DNA from 3 places in the Flavonifractor sp. An91 genome. Region 2 is predicted to be linked to each of the others. Evidence: predicted binding sites of a transcription regulator. Region 2 holds the regulator's gene; each other region holds the start of a gene.
The links. The regulator HrcA, encoded in region 2, represses chaperone genes, less so after heat shock. The targets are predictions, from matches to a motif close to TGTTAGCACTCNNNNNNNNNGAGTGCTAACA.

Region 1 (4,734 bases), on a different contig from region 2:
TTTGAATGTGCACTTTCAAAAACTCCTCAGGGAATCGCCCCCTGGGGAGTTTGAATATAAACAAAAAAGACCGACACCCAAATCAAATGAGTGTCGGCCTTTCTATTACCGTACTAGTGAGCATTCCCGTAAAAACATTGTGTGTAAACGGTGTGTAAGCTCAAAATAATTCAAACTTTTTCGCTAATGAATGGTGAAATTTTATAGCGAATCAACCGATTCTAGCATATTCTCACGGGATTTATGCCTGTTTTTAGTACATACCGCCCATGTCGGGGGCAGCGGGAGCAGCGGGAGCGGGCTCCTTCTTGTCGGCCACCAGAGCCTCAGTGGTCAGCAGGGTGGCAGCGATGGAAGCAGCGTTCTCCAGAGCGGAACGGGTCACCTTGGTGGGATCCACAATACCGGCGGAGATCATGTCCACATAGGTCTCGTTGTAGGCATCGAAGCCATAGCCGGTCTTGTCGGCCTTCTTCACGTTCTCCAGCACCACGGAGCCGTCGATGCCGGCGTTGGTGGCAATCTGGCGCATGGGCTCGGTCAGAGCCTTGGCGATGATGCGGACGCCGGTCTTCTCGTCGCCCTCGGTCTCGTTCAGAAGCTTCTCCACAGCGGAGACAGCGTTCACATAAGCGGTGCCGCCGCCGGCCACGATGCCTTCCTCAACAGCAGCGCGGGTGGCGTTCAGAGCGTCCTCGATGCGGAGCTTCTTCTCCTTCATCTCCACCTCGGTGGCAGCGCCCACGCGGATGATGGCCACGCCGCCGGCCATCTTGGCCAGACGCTCCTGGAGCTTCTCACGGTCATAGTCGGAAGTGGTGGTCTCAATCTGGCTGCGGATCTGGTTGGTGCGGTTCTTGATGGCCTCGGAGGAGCCGGCGCCGTCCACGATGATGGTGTTCTCCTTGGAGACCTTCACCTGGCGGGCCTTGCCCAGCATATCCATGGTGGCTTCCTTCAGCTCATAGCCCATGTCGGCAGTGATGACGGTACCGCCAGTCAGAACGGCGATATCCTCCAGCATCTCCTTGCGGCGGTCGCCGAAGCCGGGGGCCTTGACGCACACCACGTTCAGGGTGCCGCGCAGCTTGTTGACGATGAGGGTGGACAGAGCCTCGCCCTCCACGTCCTCGGCGATGACCAGCAGCTTCTTGCCGGACTGCACCACCTGCTCCAGGATGGGCAGCAGCTCCTGAATGTTGGAGATCTTCTTATCGGTGATGAGGATGAGGGCGTCGTCCAGAACGGCCTCCATCTTCTCGGTATCGGTGACCATATAGGGGGTGATATAGCCGCGGTCGAACTGCATACCTTCCACGACCTCGCTGTAGGTCTCAGCGGTCTTGGACTCCTCAACGGTGATGACGCCGTCGTTGGAAACCTTCTCCATGGCCTCAGCAATCAGCTTGCCCACGGTCTCGTCGCCGGAGGACACAGTGCCCACGCGGGCGATATCGTCGGAGCCGTTGACCTTCTTGGAGTTGGCCTTGATGGCCTCCACGGCGGTGGCGGTAGCCTTGGCAATGCCCTTCTTCATGACCATGGGATTGGCACCGGCAGCCAGGTTCTTCAGGCCCTCACGGATGATGGCCTGGGCCAGCAGGGTGGCAGTGGTGGTGCCGTCGCCGGCCACGTCGTTGGTCTTGGTGGAAACTTCCTTCACCAGCTGAGCGCCCATGTTCTCAAAGGGATCGTCCAGCTCGATCTCCTTAGCGATGGTCACACCGTCGTTGGTGATCAGGGGAGCGCCGAACTTCTTGTCCAGCACCACGTTGCGGCCCTTGGGGCCCATGGTGATCTTAACGGTATCGGCCAGCTGATTGACGCCGCGCTCCAGAGCGTGACGGGCTTCCTCACCGTAGCAAATGATCTTAGCCATAATGAATTACCTCCATGCAAATTCCGCCTGAGCGGAATTAAAATCAAAATTTGTCCGGAGCAGGACACGCGCCTGCGCAGGACACCTATGCTTGCTCCGCCACCGGCGGGCAACCGCCTTTGTGTACAAAGGCGAGGGGGGTATCGAAACCGCTGTGCCGCCTGCGGCGCGGCGGTTTCGTATCTAGGGGGGATGCAATCCCCCCTGGACGTTCTTTACTCCACGATAGCCAGGATATCGGACTGACGAACGATGGTGTACTCCTCGCCGTCGATCTTCACCTCAGTACCGGCATACTTGCTGGTGATGACCTTGTCGCCCACCTTCACGGTCATGGTGACTTCCTTGCCGTCCACCAGGCCGCCGGGGCCCACCTCGATGACCTGAGCCACTTCGGGCTTCTCCTTGGCAGAACCAGTCAGGATGATGCCGCTCTTGGTCTTTTCTTCGGCCTCGACCAGCTTGATGACCACACGGTCGGCGAGAGGCTTGAGTTTCATAATGGGTTCCTCCTTATATGATTCATTTTCTTATTAACCAATCCAATTTGTTAGCACTCATTTTACCGGAGTGCTAACCACGTGTATGATAATACCTCTCTCCGCACAAAAAATCAACCCCCTTTTTTGAAAAAAGGGGGTCGGTTTTGGAAAAATTCAAGTTTTGTTCACAAACTCACAGCAGGAGTGCTAATCCACACTCTCACATCTGACTCCAGTAATGCTTGGAACGCTCCAATTCCTGGGTAATCCTGATCTCCTTATTCTTTTCGTCCAGGTCCATGCCCTGCCCCACCGTGCGGCAGGCTTTGCTGTTGATGGCGCACACAAAGACAGTGACCGCCACAAAAATCGCATAGAGCAGCCACGCCAGCAGACTCGTACGCAGGGCAGTCAAAAATGGGACCAGAAGGACGCAGGGAAGATAGAGGGCGCTCAAAATAATCATGGTCCACTTGACGATTCTGTACATAATATCCTCCTTTTGAACGGATAGGCCTATATTTGTACATCTCTATTTTACCATACACGCTTTCTCTTTACAAGCTCGCGCTCCCTGCCATGTGGCCCCGGCGGGACAGAAAAACTGCACCTTCTGCTCGGACAGTCGGATGGACAGGTCGGTCCCCTCCACCAGTTCGCCGTCCACATTGACTGCGGTGAGCCGGTCGCACCGCACATTCATGGCCCGGCCCCGGCGCAGAATGGCCTGTGGAATATCCCCGATCTCCCCCCGGGCAAACTTTTTGATGAGTGCCAGAACGGTGAAACGGGACACTGCCGGGATCACGATGAAGTCCAGCACCCCGTCGTCAGGCATAGCCGTGGGACTGGGATTAAACCCGCCGCCGTAGTACCGGCCGTTACAGGCACACAGCAGGGTGAACCGGTCGCCGGGCATAGGTTCGCCATCGATTGACACCTGATAGGGCAGGTGAATCCCCCGGATGATGGTACGCAGGGCGGACATCTGATAGGCCGCCGTGCCGCTGACCAGGGGCAGCGTTTTAAAATCGGCGGCCCCAAACCCAATGCGGGCGTCAAACCCTACCGAACACACATTCAGGGAGTATCGCCCGTTGCATTCAATCAGGTCCATGGCGGTCTGCGGCCCATCCAGCAGCTGCTCCAGCTGCCAGAACCGGGCGGCATCCTGGCCGAATATGCGCAGAAAGTCGTTGCCCGAACCCATGGGACAGTGGGTCACCGCCACATGGGCCTGTCCCGCGGCTCCGTTGACCACCTCATTGAGGGTACCGTCTCCGCCGCAGGCATATACCCGCAGCGGGTCTCCCTGTTGGGCCGCCTCCTGTACCAAACGGGTGGCATGGCCGCTTCCCTCCGTCCGTACCGCCGACCACTCCGACCGGCGGCCGGCCATAATGTGGCGTATCTTCTCCAGCATCTCCTGGCTGCGGTCAAACTTCCCCGCATGGGGGTTCATCACGAACAGGTGCCGCACAGGCACCCTCCTCTCTCTTTCAATCTGCTCCAACTCATGCGGCAAAGACATTGGGATTAAATGTCCCCCAGAGGGTCAGCCGCTGCTCCGCCCGTGCCATACGGGCCACGATGGCCGCCGCCTCCGCCCGGGTCACCGTTCCCTTGGGGTTGAAGGTCAGCTTGCTGTCCACACCGGTAAGCACACCCTTGGCATAGAGGCTGTAAATGGCGTCCGCGCCAGGATCGCCCGGCTTGACATCGGGCACGGAGACCTTGATCCTGGACAGATCGTTGATGTTCTTCATGTGCTTGGCCTGGCTGGTGGCCGCAAAGATCTGGGCGATCTCCCGCCGGGTAGCCGGGCGCAGGTAGTCCTTTTGGCTGAAAGTACCGCTCTGAATGATGCCGCTGGCCAGACAGTAGTTCACCGCGCCGGAGTACCAGTAGGGTCCGGTGGAACTGCTGGTATGGAAGCTGTCATCTTTATAGCGGCTCTCCATGGTGGCGGCCAGCTTGAGCACCTCAGCCACCGTCAGGGTCTGCTCCGGCGCATACCGGTTGCCGCCCACACCGGAGGTCAGCCCCACATTGTAGGCGATGTCCACCCATACCGCAAACCAGTCTCTGGGAGATACATCGCTGAAATCGGGCAGCTTGCCACGGGTCAGAGAGAACCGGGCGGAGGGCACCCCCTTCTCCACCAGGATGCGGGGCAGCTCAAAGACCGGGATCTTGGTGACCTCTCCATCGCGGGTCAAGGTAAGGACCCGGGTCCCTCCCTGCTCCGTGATGGTGGCACTGTCATAGATCAGATCGTAAAGCAGATTGGTGGTTCCCCCCTGTCCGTCGGAGAAAGGCAGGATACTGGCCACACCCCAGCGGGTGCCCTTCTGCACCACATAGAGGCCGCAG
Region 2 (4,734 bases):
TTCCCCTGTCCGCCCTCTTCGGCCTGGTACTGAAGTGGGGTATCTTCTGGGTGTATGTGGGCGTTATCATGGAGCAGATCACCAAATTTATTGTGGGTGTGCCCCGGTTCCGCTCCAAGGCCTGGATCAATGACGTGACCCAATATGTGAAGAAAGAGGAGGTCTCCCAATGAAGATCACCGTTCTGATGGAAAACTCCGCCCAGGATGGACTGATTCCCGAGCATGGCCTGTCCTTTTATGTGGAATACCGGGGCGGCCGCTACCTGCTGGATGCCGGAGAGTGCGGCGCAGTGGTGTACAACGCCGCCAAGCTGGGGGTGGATCTGTCCAAAGTGGGCAAGGCCGCTCTGTCCCACGGGCACTATGACCACGCCGACGGCTTCAACGCTTTCTTTGCCGTCAATCCCTCCGCCTCCGTCTACGCCCGGCCCCGGATCACCGACCCGGAGATCTGGGCGGAAAAGGAGTACATCGGCGTCAACATGGGGATGTTCTGCCGGCACGAGAAGCGCTTTGACCTGGCGGAGGGCCCCCGGGATCTGGCGGAGGGCCTCCACCTGATCCCCGACCGGGTGAAGCATGAGCAGTCCCTGGTGGCTGAGACCTCCGAAGGTCTGGTGGTCCTCAACTCCTGCTGCCACGCTGGAGTGGTGAAGATTCTCACCCAGCTCTCCGAACAGTTCCCCGGCACCCCCATCCGTGCGGTATTGGGCGGCTTCCACCTGATGGGCAAGGAGGGTGTTACCACCCTGTGCCCTACCCCGGAGAAGGTACGATCCATCGCCGCCGCCCTGCGGGATGATTTAAAGGTACAGGACATCTATACCGGCCACTGCACCGGAGATCCCGCCTACGCCCTGCTGGAGGAGGAACTGGGCGACAGGCTTCACCACCTCACCGCCGGAGCGGTGTATGAATTTGCCGACTGAATCAAAAAGGACGCGCCTGCGGCGCGTCCTTTTCTTATAATTCCCGTTCCATTCTAATATCGGACAGTTGAAACCACTTGTCAGAATACGTGACGTATTCAAATCCCAGCTTCTCATAGATCCGCAGGGCAGCCTTCAGCTTGTGGTTGGAGGTGATCACGATGGTCTTTTGTCCCGCGTCCCGGGCGGCCTGGATCACCGCCTCCATCAGGGCGGTGCCAATGCCCCGCTCCCGGTACTCCTCTTTGACGCCGAACTTCAGTGCCTCGCACACACCGTCGCCCTGAAGCTCCAGCATGACCATGCCCACAATCTCCCGGCCACAGCGGGCCAGCAGCACACGGCCGCCCCCGGCGATAAAGCGGTGCGGATCGGCCAGCATCTCCAGGTCTACCGGCTCCAGCAGGTCATACTCCAGCAGCCAGGGCAGAGAGATGTCCTCCAGATCCTGTTTGTAGCGCTCCTCGTAGTCAATGATCTCCACGGGCACCGTTCCGTCCACAGAGACACCCCTCCTGTTTGCAAATATTGTTCCTTATTGGATAGAATACCATTGAACCGCCGCCGCGTCAACCGCTCTGATTCGCATTCTGAAGGGCTGTCTGCTATCTTTTCTTCGTTCACATTTAATTTACAACCCTGCCTATTGACTTTTCCGGCGGACGGTGCTACATTATCTTTAGCACTCAGATAGTATGAGTGCTAAATCAAAAGTGAGGTGGCCGCTATGGATTTAACCGAACGCAAAAAACGAATCCTGCGCGCCATCATCGAAAGTTACATCCAGTCGGCGGAGCCGGTGGGTTCCAAGGCCATTGCCTCTTCCATCGGCATGGAGATCTCTTCCGCCACCATCCGAAACGAGATGGCGGATCTGGAATCTCTGGGACTGCTGGAAAAGCCCCATACCTCCGCCGGACGCATCCCCTCTCCCAAGGGCTACCGGTTCTACGTCAACGAACTGATGGAGGAGCACAAGCTCTCCCTTCAGGAGACCGAGCGCATCAACCAGGCCCTGCGGATGAAGATGCAGGAGCTGGACCGGGTGCTGGACCAGGCCGGCCGGGTGGTGTCTCAGTTGACCAACTACCCCGCCTTTGCTCTGTCCTCCGGCATGAGCCGGGTGACGATCCGCCGGTTTGACCTTCTGATGGTGGAGCACAACGCCTTTATCATCGTGGTAATGACCGACACCAATGTGGTGCGCAACCGGCTGATCCGGCTGCCCTCCGATTTGACGGAGGCTCAGCTGCAGATGCTCAACACCCTGCTCAACGCCACCTTTACCGGCCTGCCTCTGGATGAGATCACGCCGGAGCTGATGCGGGTGGCCCAGCACGCCGCCGGAGAGGCCTATGGGCTCATCTCCCTGGTTGTCTCCTTCGCGATGGAAGTGCTGGAGAGCCTGGAGCAGCGCACCGTCCACACCTCGGGCATCGCCCATCTGCTGGAGCTGCCTGAGTACCGCTCTTTGGAGCGGGCCCAGCCTCTGCTGAGCTACCTCTCCGAGGACGCCGATCCCGCCCGCTTCCCCGTTCCCAAGGACGCCGCCATGAAGATCCTCATCGGCCCGGAAAATGTGGCCGACGCATTGAAGGATACCAGCGTGGTGGTGGCCAGCTACGATATTGGCGACGGAATGCGGGGTGTCATCGGTGTGGTGGGACCCACCCGTATGGATTATGCCAAAATCACCGCCCGCCTTTCCTATCTGGCCGAGGGACTGACCCGGCTGTTCGGGCAGGGCGAGCTGCCGGGCGGCAGCGACGATCATAAATAGGAGATGAGTGCATCCCATGAGTAAGAAAGAGAAACAGCCCGAAGAGGTCACCCCTGAGGAGCAGACTGCACAGGCCGCCGCCCCCGAGGCTGCGGAGGAAGCCCCCAATCCCCTGCTGGAGGAGCTGGAGGCTCTGAAGCAGAACCTCACCGACCAGGAGGACAAGTTCCTTCGCCTGGCCGCCGAGTACGACAACTACCGCCGCCGCAGCCAGAAGGAAAAGGAGTCGGCCTGGGCCGATTCCAAGGCGGAGACCGCCGCCGCCTTCCTGCCGGTGTACGATAACCTGGAGCGGGCCCTCAAGCAGGAGACCGCCGATGAGGCCTATAAGAAGGGCGTGGAGATGACCATGACCCAGCTGAAGGAGGTCCTCTCCAAGCTGGGCATCGAAGAGATCCCCGCCCTGGGTCAGACCTTTGACCCCAACCTCCACAACGCAGTGATGCACGTGGAGGATGAGAACGCCGGTGAGAACACCATTGTCGAGGTATTCCAGTCCGGCTTCCGCAGCGGAGACAAAGTGATCCGCTTCGCCATGGTCAAGGTTGCCAACTGACTGTTCAGGCACACAATGTGCGCTGACATTCCAAAGTTAAAAAACAATTTACGATATATTGGAGGAATTGATTATGTCTAAGATTATCGGTATCGACCTCGGTACGACCAACTCTTGTGTTGCTGTTATGGAGGGCGGCGAGGCCGTCGTCATCGCCAACGCCGAAGGCAACCGCACCACCCCCTCTGTCGTGGCCTTCTCCAAGGACGGCGAGCGTATGGTGGGCCAGGTGGCCAAGCGCCAGGCTATCACCAACCCCGACCGCACCATCTCTTCCATCAAGCGTGAGATGGGCTCCAACTACAAGGTGAACATCGACGGCAAGGCCTACACTCCCCAGGAGATCTCCGCCATGATCCTGCAGAAGCTGAAGGCGGACGCCGAGGCTTATCTGGGCCAGCCTGTCACCGAGGCTGTCATCACCGTACCCGCTTACTTCACCGACGCCCAGCGTCAGGCCACCAAGGACGCCGGCCGCATCGCCGGTCTGGACGTGAAGCGTATCATCAACGAGCCCACTGCCGCCGCTCTGGCCTACGGCGTGGATAAGGAGACCGATCAGAAGATCATGGTCTACGACCTGGGCGGCGGCACCTTCGATGTGTCCGTGCTGGAGGTCGGCGACGGCGTCATCGAGGTGCTGGCTACCGCCGGTAACAACCGTCTGGGCGGCGATGACTTCGATAAGGCCGTCATGGACTGGATGGCCGCTGAGTTCAAGAAGGACTCCGGTATCGACCTGACCGGCGATAAGGTCGCCATGCAGCGCCTGAAGGAGGCTGCCGAGAAGGCCAAGATCGAGCTGTCCGGCGTCACCTCCACCAACATCAACCTGCCCTATATCACCGCTGACGCCACCGGCCCCAAGCACCTGGATCTGACTCTGACCCGGGCCAAGTTTGATCAGCTGACCGCTCACCTGGTTGAGGCCACTGCCGGCCCCGTGCGTCAGGCCATGAGCGACGCCGGCCTGAGCTCCGGCGACATCTCCAAGGTGCTGCTGGTGGGCGGCTCCAGCCGTATCCCCGCCGTGCAGGACATGGTCAAGAAGCTGACCGGCAAGGAAGGCTTCAAGGGCATTAACCCCGACGAGTGCGTGGCTATCGGCGCTGCCCTCCAGGGCGGCGTGCTGGTGGGCGACGTGAAGGGCCTGCTGCTGCTGGACGTGACTCCTCTGTCCCTGGGCATTGAGACCATGGGCGGCGTCATGACCAAGCTCATCGAGCGCAACACCACCATCCCCGCCAAGAAGAGCCAGGTGTTCACCACTGCCGCCGACAACCAGACCTCCGTTGAGGTCCACGTGCTGCAGGGCGAGCGTGAGATGGCTCAGTACAACAAGACCCTGGGCCGCTTCAACCTGGACGGTATTGCTCCCGCCCGCCGCGGCGTGCCTCAGATCGAGGTTACCTTCGACATCGACGCCAACGGCATCGTGAACGTGTCCGCCAAGGATCTGGGCACCGG
Region 3 (4,734 bases), on a different contig from region 2:
TTACCGGGTGGGCCACGGGGACACCATTATTCTGGAGAGCTGCGAGTACTGCAACTCCTTTCTCTCCTTCTTCCCCACTGTGGCAGTCATCCTCAACATTGAGGCCGATCACCTGGACTTCTTCAAAGACCTGGACGATGTGGAGCACTCCTTCCGGGCCTTTGCCGACCGGGTGCCGGAAAACGGCCTGATCGTGGCCAACGCCGACGACGCCAACACCATGCACACGTTGGAAGGCGAAACCCGCCCTGTTCTCACCTTCGGTCTGGAGGAAGGCGATGTCCACGCCGCTAACCTGACCTGGAGTCGGGGGCTGCCCACCTTTGACATCATCTATCGCGGCGAAGTCTTTACCCGGGTAGGCCTGCGGGTCCCCGGAGAACACAACGTGAAAAACGCCCTGGCTGCGGCAGCCGCTGCCATCGCCCTGGCTGTCTCCCCCAAGGCGGTAAGCGAAGGTCTCAACGCATTCCGGGGCGCCGGCCGCCGCTTTGAGCACAAGGGCACTTACAATGGCGCCGAGGTGTACGACGACTACGCCCATCATCCTGGTGAGCTTCAGGCCCTGCTGGCCGCCGCCCGTACCCTGGGTTATGAGCGGATTATCTGTGCCTTCCAGCCCCACACCTACAGCCGCACCAAAGCCCTGTTCGACGACTTTGTTAAGGTCCTGCGTCAGCCCGATGTCACCCTGCTGGCCGAGATCTATGCCGCCCGTGAAACCAACGATCTGGGCATCTCTTCGCAGGACCTGGCCGACCAGATTCCCGGCAGCATTTACTGCCCCACCCTGGAGGATGTAACCGCCAAACTGAAGGAGTTGGCACAACCCGGTGATCTGATCCTTACCGTAGGCGCCGGCAACATCTATACCGCCGGTGAGGCCCTTCTCCAAAAATGAGCCGTTCTTTCTCTCGCTAAAGCAAAAGAGAAAATTATACCACAAATTTCCGCTGTTGACAAGACTGTTAAAGAGACGTACAATGGTCTTAGTGTCCTGTCCCTTTTGTTCTCTTTTCACAAATATGAATAAGGAGTGGAATCGACATGGAAGAGAAAAAGTACACCTCGATGATCCGTCTGCGGATGTCTGCGAAGGACGCCCACTACGGCGGAAACCTGGTGGATGGCGCCCATATGGTGCATCTGTTCGGCGACGTGGCTACCGAGCTGCTGATCCAGTGTGACGGCGACGAGGGCCTGTTCTGCGCTTACAACAACATTGAGTTCAAGGCGCCTGTGTATGCCGGCGACTTCATCGAGGCCTATGGTGAGATCACTCACATCGGCAATACCTCCCGCAAGATGAAGTTTGAGGCCCGTAAGGTAGCTGTCCCCCGCCCCGACATCAGCGATTCTGCTGCTGATTTCCTGGAGGAGCCCATTGTGGTGGCCATTGCTGAGGGCACCTGCGTGACCCCCAAGAAGTGCCAGCGCAAGGAGCATTGATTCCTGCTTACATGAAAAAAGTCCGCCGCGAAGCATTCTTCGCGGCGGACTTTTTTATTGCGAGGCAGGCGTTCCGCTGCGCTCGGCCAGAATACGGGGGAAGAAACGAAGGAACAGAATGGTGGTAACGGTAGCCGCCACGGCATCGGCAATGGGCTCAGACAGGAAGGTAGCCTCCGCCGACACCAGAGCGGGCAGCAGCAGCAAGCAGGCCAGAAAAACCGTCTTACGGAACAGAGAACAGAACAGCGCCAGCCGCACATGACCCAGGGCGGTGGTCTCGTCCACCAGGGGATACTGGACGGCCAGAGGCAGGATCATAGCGGTAAACACCTTGATATAGCCCACTGAGCGGTCAATCAGTTCCGGATTCTGAGTAAAGAGCCGGACAAACACCGGAGACAGGGTGTAGGTCACCACAGTCATCAGGGCGCAGAAGGTCAGGCACAATCCCACAATGGATTTCATGGCCCGCTTGATCCGGGCGACGTTGCCCGCCCCGTAGTTAAAGCTGATCACCGGCTGAGTACCCAAGGTCAGGCCACCCATGGGCATGGTGATGAGAAGCAGATAGCTCTGCACAATGGTGGCGCAGACCACCAGCTTGTCGCCCAACTCTGGGCCGCCGTAGTGCTGGAGCACTGTGTTGAGGACGATGAGCAGCACGCTGTCGGTGGCAATGATCAGGAAGGGGGACAAGCCAAATGTGACAATCCGCATCATGATCTTCCGGTCAAAGCCGCCCCATCGCAGGGGCACCGGCATCTTTTTCCGCAGCAGAGAGCAGAGCACGAAGGCGCAGGATGCCATCTGGGAGATGACCGTAGCCAGAGCCGCACCCGCCACATCCAACTTTAAAACAAAGATAAAAATGGGGTCCAGCACAATATTGAGCACCGCCCCCAGCATCACTGTGGCCATACCCAGGCCAGAATAGCCTTGGGCGATCAAAAAGCTGTTCATGCCGGTGGCCATCAGGGCAAAGAAGGTGCCGGCGGTGTAGATGGTCAAATAAGTATCCGCATAGCCAAAGGTGGCCGGACTGGCGCCAAACCACTGGAGCAGCTGCCCCTTAAGCAGCAGGAACAGCCCTGTCAACCCCACCGCCAGTACCAACAGCATGAAGAAGCTGTTGGACAGCACCCGGCTGGCCTCCTTGCGGTTCCCCTCCCCCATCCGCATGGCCAGGATAGGCGAGCCGCCCAATCCAACCAGGGATGCAAAGGAACCGAGCAGGGTGACGATCGGTCCGCACACGCCCACTCCCGCCAGGGCCAGATCCCCGATCTGGGGAATATTTCCAATGTAAATGCGGTCTACGATGCTATAGAGTACGCTGACCAGCTGGGCCAGCATGGTGGGAATGGCCAGCTTGCACACCAGGCGAAAAACTGGATCATGCCCCAAATCGTTGGTCCGTTTCATCTCGCTCCTCCTTCAGGCAGTCCACGGCATTATACCTCTTTTTTCTGCGCTCGTAAAGGGGCTATCCTGTCAAATCACTCCACCCGCCGAAGGTTTTAGCACTCTCTTCATATGAGTGCTAAAAATTCACACTCCGTTCATGATTTTTGTTTTACAGGGGACTATACTGAGGACAAACAAAAAGCTGCCCCTTGAAAGGAGTGTTTTTTATGAATGCACAGAAATATACCCAGAAATCTCTGGAGGCCGTCCAGACCGCCCAGAGTCTGGCCACGGAATATGGTAACCAGCAGATCGAGCAGCCTCACCTGCTGCTGGCACTGCTCAGCGACGAGTCCGGCCTGATTCCCCAGCTGTTGGGGAACATGGGTCTCACCGTTCCCTCTTTCACCGCCGCCACCAAGGCGGAGGTGGAAAAACTGCCCCGTGTCTCCGGCTCCGGCCGTGAGCAGGGCAAGATCTATGTGGCTCAGGATGTGGACAAGTGCCTGAATACCGCCGAGTCCATTGCCTCCTCCATGAAGGACGAATATGTCTCGGTGGAGCACCTGCTGCTGGCCCTGATCAACACCGCCAACCGGGAGCTGAAGGAACTCTTCCGTACCTATAACGTCACCAAGGAAGGGGTGCTCCAGGCTCTGACCGCCGTCCGCGGCAATCAGCGGGTCACCTCCGACAACCCGGAGGACACCTACAATGCCCTGAAGAAGTATGGCTCCGACTTGGTGGAGCGGGCCCGGCAAAATAAGCTGGACCCGGTAATCGGCCGTGATGATGAGATCCGCAACGTGATCCGTATTCTGAGCCGCAAGAGCAAAAACAACCCCGTCCTCATCGGTGAACCCGGCGTAGGCAAAACCGCCATCGCCGAGGGCCTGGCCCAGCGTATCGTCAAGGGCGACGTGCCCGGCTCACTGAAGGACAAGACCATCTTCGCTCTGGATATGGGTTCCCTCATTGCGGGTGCCAAGTACCGGGGCGAGTTTGAGGAGCGGCTGAAGGCCGTCCTCAACGAGGTGAAGAAGTCCGAGGGTCGTATCATCCTCTTCATCGATGAGCTGCACACCATTGTGGGCGCCGGCAAGACCGAGGGCGCCATGGACGCCGGCAATCTGCTGAAGCCCATGCTGGCCCGTGGCGAGCTCCACTGCATTGGCGCCACCACCCTCAACGAGTACCGCCAGTATATCGAGAAGGACGCCGCTCTGGAGCGGCGGTTCCAGCCCGTACAGGTCTGCGAGCCCACGGTGGAGGACACCATTGCCATCCTCCGTGGCCTGAAGGAGCGCTATGAGGTGTTCCACGGCGTAAAGATCCAGGACGGCGCCATCATCGCCGCCGCTACCCTGTCCGACCGCTATATCACCGACCGTTTCCTGCCCGATAAGGCCATCGACCTGATCGACGAGGCCTGCGCCATGATCCGCACCGAGATCGACTCCATGCCCACCGAGCTGGACATCATCCAGCGTAAGATCATCCAGCACGAGATCGAGGAGGCCGCCCTGAAGAAGGAGGACGACGCCATCTCCCGTGAGCACCTGGCCGAGATCCAGAAGGAGCTGGCCGAGATGCGGGATGAGTTCAACGCCAAGAAGGCCCAGTGGGAGAACGAGAAGAATGCCATCGGCAAGGTTCAGAAGCTGCGTGAGGACCTGGAGGCTGCCAACGCCGAGCTGGAGAAGGCTCAGCGGCAGTACGACCTGAACAAGGCCGCCGAACTGCAGTACGGCCGCATCCCCGAGCTGCGCAAGCAGCTGGAGGCGGAGGAGGCCATCGCCAACGAAGGCAAAGCCCGTTCCCTGCTGCGGGATAAGGTCACCGAGGAGGAGATTGCCCGTATCATCGAGCGCTGGACCG

Region 1: B5G42_RS06530 (co-chaperone GroES) is a predicted target of HrcA. The motif match lies at 2,428-2,458, and genes of this name have one in related genera.
Region 3: clpB (ATP-dependent chaperone ClpB) is a predicted target of HrcA. The motif match lies at 2,968-2,998, and genes of this name have one in related genera.

What each region holds. Positions count from the first base shown of each region.
Region 1 covers NZ_NFHA01000007.1:120,158-124,891, forward strand. The annotation lists gene B5G42_RS06520 (SprT-like domain-containing protein) at 1-5, shown strand, start outside; gene groL (chaperonin GroEL) at 254-1,879, opposite strand; gene B5G42_RS06530 (co-chaperone GroES) at 2,095-2,379, opposite strand; gene B5G42_RS06535 (hypothetical protein) at 2,582-2,851, opposite strand; gene B5G42_RS06540 (diacylglycerol/lipid kinase family protein) at 2,894-3,841, opposite strand; gene B5G42_RS06545 (WG repeat-containing protein) at 3,876-4,734, opposite strand, start outside.
Region 2 covers NZ_NFHA01000015.1:43,218-47,951, reverse strand. The annotation lists gene B5G42_RS09995 (MATE family efflux transporter) at 1-173, shown strand, start outside; gene B5G42_RS09990 (MBL fold metallo-hydrolase) at 170-931, shown strand; gene B5G42_RS09985 (GNAT family N-acetyltransferase) at 966-1,433, opposite strand; gene hrcA (heat-inducible transcriptional repressor HrcA) at 1,659-2,711, shown strand; gene grpE (nucleotide exchange factor GrpE) at 2,728-3,267, shown strand; gene dnaK (molecular chaperone DnaK) at 3,341-4,734, shown strand, end outside.
Region 3 covers NZ_NFHA01000001.1:137,624-142,357, forward strand. The annotation lists gene murC (UDP-N-acetylmuramate--L-alanine ligase) at 1-901, shown strand, start outside; gene B5G42_RS00650 (hotdog fold domain-containing protein) at 1,048-1,449, shown strand; gene B5G42_RS00655 (MATE family efflux transporter) at 1,504-2,874, opposite strand; gene clpB (ATP-dependent chaperone ClpB) at 3,084-4,734, shown strand, end outside.